DNA from 2 places in the Teichococcus globiformis genome. Region 1 is predicted to be linked to the other one. Evidence: riboswitches for the same ligand, from Rfam matches in the RefSeq annotation. Region 1 holds a riboswitch; the other holds the start of a gene.

Region 1 (3,399 bases):
GGGCGAGCCCGCCGGCATGCGCGGCGATGCGCAGCGCGGCGGCGGCATTTCCGGGTCCGCCTTCCCGGAAGCAGGCGTCGAGGCGCTGCCGCAACGCCTTATCCATCGTGGACATGGCGGCGAGCCGCGCATCGTCCCGCCCGTCACCGGGCAGGATGGCCAGCGCGATGCGCTGTCGCCGGCACAGCGCGGACACCTCCTCCGCGCCGTAGCGCCAGTATTCCAGCCCCCCCAGCAGCCGGATGACGATGCAGCGGGCGTGGGCCAGAACATCCTCGGCGTAAAGATCGACCGACATCGGGTGGCGCAGCCGGGCGAGGCTGGCCAGACGCAGCGTCGGGCGGGGCTCCGGCAGGGCCTGCCACGCCGCGGCTGCCGCCGACAGGTCGCTGTCGGTGAAAGAGAGCAGCACGATGTCAGCCGGAGCGTGGCCAAGATCCTCGGCCGCCCCGGACTCGTCGAGTGTGCGTGTCTCTTGCCGAAGCAAATGCAAAGCGTTTGGTCCTTTCTAGGGGTCAGGCCCCTGGAACAGACTATGCCAGGATCGCCTTCGCGATGGCTTCCTGGTTCATTCCCGTCTGGCCGATAACCACGAGATGCCCGTCCCGGCCATCCGTCCAGGCGCGGTCGAAATGCGAGCGGAAGCGGCGGCCGACGCCTTGCACGGCCAGGCGCATCGCCTTGTTCTTCAGCCGCACGAAGCCCTTGATGCGCAGCACGTCGTGCGCCGCCGCCACTTCGGGCAGGCGGGCGAGCAGGGCGTCGGCACTCTCGTATTCAGGCAGGACAACGACGAAGCTGTCGAAATCGTCGTGCTCGTGCTCGCCATCCACGGCATCGTGGTGGGAGGGGCGGGTGGCGAGATCGTCCTCGGCGGCCGCGTTGAGACCGAGCAGAACGGAAGGCGGAACCACGCCTTCCTGCGCCGGCACGATCTTCACCGCGCGGGGCAGGTGGGCTGTGATATCCGCGCGCACGGTGCGCAAGGCGGCCTCATCGAGCAGGTCGGCCTTGTTCAGCACCACGATGTCGGCGGCGCCGAGCTGGTCTTCAAAAAGCTCGGATAGCGGGTTGTCATGATCCAGGGACGGATCGGCCCGGCGCTGGGCAGCCACGGCGTCCGGATCGTCGGCGAAGCGACCCTCGGCGATGGCGGGGCCGTCCACCACGGTGACCACGCCGTCCACAGTGACGCGGGAGCGGATAGCGGGCCAGTTGAAGGCCTTGATCAACGGCTTGGGCAAGGCCAGGCCGGAGGTCTCGATCAGGATGTGCTCCGGCGGATCGGCACGATCAAGCAGGGTTGTGAGCGTGGGGATGAAGTCGTCAGCCACCGTGCAGCACAGACAGCCATTGGCGAGTTCGACGATGTTCTCGGCCTCGCATCCGGGAATGCCGCAATCCTTCAGCGTCTCGCCATCGACGCCGAGAGCACCGAACTCATTGACGATGATGGCGATGCGGCGGCCGTGGGCTTCCTTCATCAGGTGGCGCAGCAGCGTGGTCTTTCCCGCCCCCAGGAAGCCGGTGACGATGGTGGCCGGCGTCTTGTCCAGAGGCGTCTTGTTGAGGCTCATGCGGTTGGATCCTGTGGCGGGATGGAAGGAACGCGGCCCAGCACCGCATGGCGCAGGCTTTCCGGCCGGCGCGAGCGCAGCACGGCGCCATTGGCACTGGCGTGGTAGGTCGCAGCATAGGCGATAAGGTCGGCCGCCAGGTCCGGAGCCGCGGCGTGGTCTAGGCCGCCCAGCAGGTAGCTCCATTTGCCGGGGGCCATCATCACGGCAGTGCAGCCGTGCTCGCAGGCGGAAAGGCACGCAACGGCGCGCAGCCGCAACGGCGTCCCGGCGGCGGCGGCAAGCGCCTCAGCCACCGCGTCGTGCAGGATGCGGCCAGGTGCTGTTTCACCCTCCGCCAGGGGGCGACGGGCACGGCAGGTGGTGCAAACCACCAGGGTCGGCGGATGGGCTTCGGTCGGCTCGGTCTGCACAATCCCTCCGGCGGCGGTAAGGCACGGGGATGCGTCCGACCGCCCGCACAGGCCGGGCAGGGCCGATGCGGGACCGATAGTGCCCGGGGGTGGATGCCCGGGCCCATCGCCGCCCGCCGGGGCACCCCGCCCGGTGGCACGATCCAATGGTGGATGGCAGGTCTCCTGGCTCGCGGATCCTGGCGCCCCCCGGTCGCCTTCCCAGCTCCGCATGGCGGGGCCAGTGGCCTGTGTCCGGGGTGCTCTCCGCCTACAGTTGCGGGGGCAGCCGCGGCCTGGGGGCGAACCCCGCACCGCATTCCCTCTTCGCCCCCTGTTGCCAGAGGGACCATCCGCCATGGTGGTAGGCGGCCATGGGGGCGGGTGTCAAACCGGACGTAAGGCGCGAAGGCCCAGCTGAAACTGTGGCTGCTGTGCCGAGTTCTTGGCTTAATGTCCTGAATACATACGCAAGAGATGAGCGAAATAGAAAATCAAATTGCCAGACCAGTGAGTATTCTCCTAATGAATACTTGCTGTGCAGGGGCGCCGAATCTCTACTATAGGTTTCAATATCTGTAGATTCTTTCGTGATGCGCCGGGCTCGATTTCGTTAAGGGTGGACATCGACCCTGCGATGCTTTAGGCAACGAGCCAACTTGGGTGCCGATCAAAATTGTGGCCTTATGAAGGCAGATCCAGCACTCCGGCTCCGGACCGGGAAACCGACCGATGGCCAACCCGTAACCCTAATGGAGGTGCCGCGGCCCCGCAGGCGGGCCGTCGCCCATGAGGATCATGGACCAATTGACCCCGACCCCCAACACGGCGGCCGGCGATGACGCCGTTCCGCAAGTGAAGATTGCGATCCGCAACGTTTACAAGGTGTTTGGCGACCGCTCCGACACTGCGATGCAGATGGTGCACGAAGGCCGCGACAAGGCCGAAATCCATGCCCAGACCGGCTGCACCGTCGGCGTCGACAAGGCCGATTTCGAGATCCGTGCCGGCGAGATCTTCGTCATCATGGGCCTGTCTGGCTCCGGCAAGTCCACATTGCTGCGCCTGATCAACCGGCTGATCGAGCCAACCGCCGGCGAAATCCTGATCGATGGCCGTGACATCACGAAGATGTCCCGTGCTGAGCTGACGGCCATCCGCCGCTCCGATCTCAGCATGGTGTTCCAATCCTTCGCCCTGCTGCCCAATCGTACCGTGCTGGAAAACGCCGCTTTCGGGCTGGAGGTCGCCGGCGTGCCGTTGGCGGAACGCCAGGCCAAGGGTCGTGCCGCGTTGGAAGGGGTGGGCCTGGTCGCCTATGCCGACAGCAAGCCGGACCAGCTCTCGGGAGGCATGAAGCAGCGCGTCGGCCTCGCCCGCGCCCTCGCGAGCGAGCCCACCGTGCTGCTGATGGATGAGGCCTTCTCGGC
Region 2 (3,399 bases), on a different contig from region 1:
GCGGCATGACCGTGCTGCTTTCCGCCCGCGGGCTGAAGATCGCCTTTGGCGGGCTGAAGGCCGCCGATGGCATCGACCTCGACGTGATGCAGGGGGAGTTCCTGGCCATCATCGGCCCCAACGGCGCCGGCAAGACCACCTTCATCAACATGACCACTGGCTACCTGCGGCCGCAGGCCGGCAGCATCACCTATGATGGCCGGCCGATCCTGGGCATGAAGCCGCGTCGCATCGTGAAGGAAGGCATCGCGCGCTCCTTCCAGCTGCCGCAGCTCTTCACCGAACACACCGTGCTGGAGAACGCGGCGCTGGCCATCGCTGCGCGCGACGGGCCGTGGTCCCCCCTGGCGCCGCTGCTGCGCGGCGGCATCCGGGCGGAGGCCGAGGAACTTCTGGACCGCTTCGGCCTGCTCCCCCTTGCTGGCCGCCGCGCCGACGCGCTGAACGAGGGCGCGCGCAAGCTCGCCGACATCGCCATGGCTGTGGCACTGCGACCCCGCCTGCTGCTGATGGACGAGCCGACCAGCGGCGTCGCCTCCTCCGAGAAAATGGCGGTGGTGGAAACCCTGGCGCGGGTGCTGCGCCAATCGAAGGTGACGGCGGTGTTCGTGGAGCACGACATGGACGTGGTGGCCCGCTTCGCCGACCGCGTCGCGGTGTGGGGTCAGGGCCGCATCATGGCCCTTGGCCCGCCCGACGAAGTGCTCAACGATCCGGCCGTGCGGCGCGACGTCATCGGCATCATCCCGGCGGAGGACGGCCATGCTGCGGCTTGACGGAGTATCGGTCGAGATCGCCGGAGCGCCGGTGCTGCGGCGAGTGTCCATGGCCGTGCCGCCGGGCGGGCGGGTTGCGCTCATCGGCCGCAACGGCGCGGGCAAGACCACCACGCTGCGGACGCTGATGGGGCTGCTGACGCCAAGTGCCGGCGACGTGATGCTGGATGGCAGGTCCGGCACGGGACTGCCGGCGCATCGTCGCGCCGGGCTTGGCATCGGCTATGCCCCGGAGGAGCGCAAGCTGTTCGGGGCCTTCACCGTGCGGGAGAACATGCTGCTGCCCGCCCAGGTGCTGGGGTTGCCCCCGGCCGAGATCACGCGTCGCCTGGATGCGATCTACGAGCTCTTGCCGGAGCTGCGCGACTTCGCTCCGCGGCGTGCTGCCGGGCTCTCGGGCGGCCAGGGCAAGATGGTGGCATTGGGCCGCGCATTGATGGTGGGCACCCGCGCCGTGCTGCTGGACGAGCCGTTCCAGGGCCTCGCGCCGGCCCTGGCGCAGCGCTATGCGGAGGCGCTGGGCCGTTTGCGCACGGCCCTGCCCGATGTCGCCATCCTGATCACCGAGAGCAGCCCGGCCCTGCTGCGATCCCTGGTGGACCAGACCTTTGTGATCGAGCGCGGCGAGATCGCCGCCCAGGCCGCCACAGCCTGAAGGGCCGCTCGCCGCCCTGCGGCGGGCGCACATAGAACGCGGCTTGGCGATCAAGGGTGTTGCGCAGCCTCTGGCAGGCTGCCCCGCTTGTCACCGTCGCCGCGCTCGTCTAGGCAGGCTTGCCGGTTTCCGAAAGGAACTAACAGGGAATCCGATGCGGACCGCAAGGCCGCGAAACGGAACTGCCCCCGCAACTGTAGGCGGCGAGCCCTGTCCGAACACGCCACTGGGAGCGATCCCGGGAAGGCCGGACAGGGTGGTGACCCGCCAGTCAGGAGACCTGCCGGCATGTGCAACTGACCAGCCGGCGGGGTGTCCGGGGAGGATCCGATGATTGATGTGCAATGCCCTTCAGGGCCATTGCTGGCGGCTGCCGCCGGCGCGAACCGTCCTTGCCGGCCTCGGGCGGCCTGTGGGGCATCCATGGCAAGGGCGGCCAGGGGCCTGCCGCTGTTGCTGGCCATGGCCCTCGGCTTGGCGGCACCAGAGGCCCGGGCCGAGCCCACGCCCTACCCGCTTTCCATCGAGAATTGCGGCCAGACGCTGCGCTTCGACGCGGCACCGCGCGATGCCGTCACCATCGGCCAGTCCGCGACCGAGATCCTCTACGCGCTGGGCGTGGGCGACCGGATGGCCGGCACGGCGCTGTGGTTCAACGACGTGCTGCCGGAGTTCCGCGCGCAGAACGACAGGGTTCCGCGCCTCGACAACAACGCGCCGAGTTATGAGTCCGTCATCAACAAGCGGCCTGGCCTGGTGGCCACCCAGTTCGAGTGGATGATCGGCGCCCAGGGCGTGGTTGGCACGCGCGAGCAGTTCCACGAGCTGGGCGTGCCCACCTACATCATGCCCGCCGATTGCGAGGGCAAGAACAACCTTGTCGGAGCCGACGGCACCCGGACGGCGCCCTTCACCACCGAAGCGATCTACAAGGGCATCGGCCAGCTTGCCCAGATCTTCAACCGACAGGATCGGGGCGCGGCGCTGGTGGCCGATCTGCGCGAGCGCGAGGCGGCAGCGGCGTTGAAGGCTGAAGCGCTGAAGTTGACAGACGCATCGGCGGCCTTCTGGTTTTCCTCGGCCGACCTCGACCTCGATCCCTACATGGCCGGGCAGAAGGGCATCCCCGGCTACATGATGCGTACGCTGGGTCTGCGCAACGTGGTGCAATCGGACGAGGAATGGCCGACCGTGGGATGGGAAACCATCGCACGCGCCGATCCGTCCGTCCTGGTCATCGCCCGCATGGATCGCCGCCGCTTCCCTGCCGATGACTACGAGAAGAAGTTGGAGTTCCTGCGCTCCGACCCGGTGACAAAGGAGATGGAGGCGGTGAAGAACAACCGCATCGTCATCATCGACGCGCATGCCATGCAGGCCACCATCCGCCTGGTGGGCGGGCTGGAGGCGCTGACCGACGCCATGGCCAAGCTGCCGCGGTGAGCGGGGCGCTCGCGCGGCTGCTTGGCCGGGCGGCACTGCATGCCGGGTGGATCGTGGTGGTGCTGGCCGCGGCGATCCTGGGCGGGGTGTGCATCGGGGAAACGGCCATCCCGCCCGCCACCGTGCTCCAGACCCTGGCCAACCGGCTGTTCGGCGCCGGCTACCCTCTGGACCGCATCGATGCCGGCATTGTCTGGAACTATCGGCTGACGCGCGCCATCGTCGCCGCCTGCTGCGGCGCAGGGCTGGCGGTTGCCGGCGTCATCCTCCAGGCGCTGCTGCGCAACGCCCTGGCCGATCCGTATCTGCTCGGGATTTCGGCTGGCGCTTCCACCGGCGCGGTGTTGGTGACAGTGGCAGGAGTTGGCGCGGGCGCCATTTCGCTCTCCTCCGGCGCCTTCGCCGGCGCCCTTGCGGCCTTTCTGCTGGTGGCGCTGCTGGCGCGTGCCTCGGGCGGCGGGACCGGCGCACGCGGCACCGGACAGATCGTGCTGGCCGGCATTGCCGGGTCGCAGCTCTTCAACG

Evidence for each region. A riboswitch is a leader RNA that binds a small molecule or an ion and turns the genes downstream of it on or off. The one in region 1 is predicted to bind cobalamin.
Region 2: linked by a shared signal. The riboswitch ahead of ACFOD4_RS13355 (ABC transporter substrate-binding protein) and the one ahead of ACFOD4_RS00745 (DUF1636 family protein) in region 1 are both predicted to bind cobalamin.

Annotation. Positions count from the first base shown of each region.
Region 1 is NZ_JBHRTN010000002.1:109,044-112,442, forward strand. It holds gene cobN (cobaltochelatase subunit CobN) at 1-493, opposite strand, end outside; gene cobW (cobalamin biosynthesis protein CobW) at 534-1,577, opposite strand; gene ACFOD4_RS00745 (DUF1636 family protein) at 1,574-1,990, opposite strand; cobalamin riboswitch at 2,129-2,338, opposite strand; gene proV (glycine betaine/L-proline ABC transporter ATP-binding protein ProV) at 2,768-3,399, shown strand, end outside.
Region 2 is NZ_JBHRTN010000012.1:47,915-51,313, reverse strand. It holds gene ACFOD4_RS13370 (branched-chain amino acid ABC transporter permease) at 1-9, shown strand, start outside; gene ACFOD4_RS13365 (ABC transporter ATP-binding protein) at 6-776, shown strand; gene ACFOD4_RS13360 (ABC transporter ATP-binding protein) at 763-1,431, shown strand; cobalamin riboswitch at 1,538-1,733, shown strand; gene ACFOD4_RS13355 (ABC transporter substrate-binding protein) at 1,855-2,874, shown strand; gene ACFOD4_RS13350 (FecCD family ABC transporter permease) at 2,871-3,399, shown strand, end outside.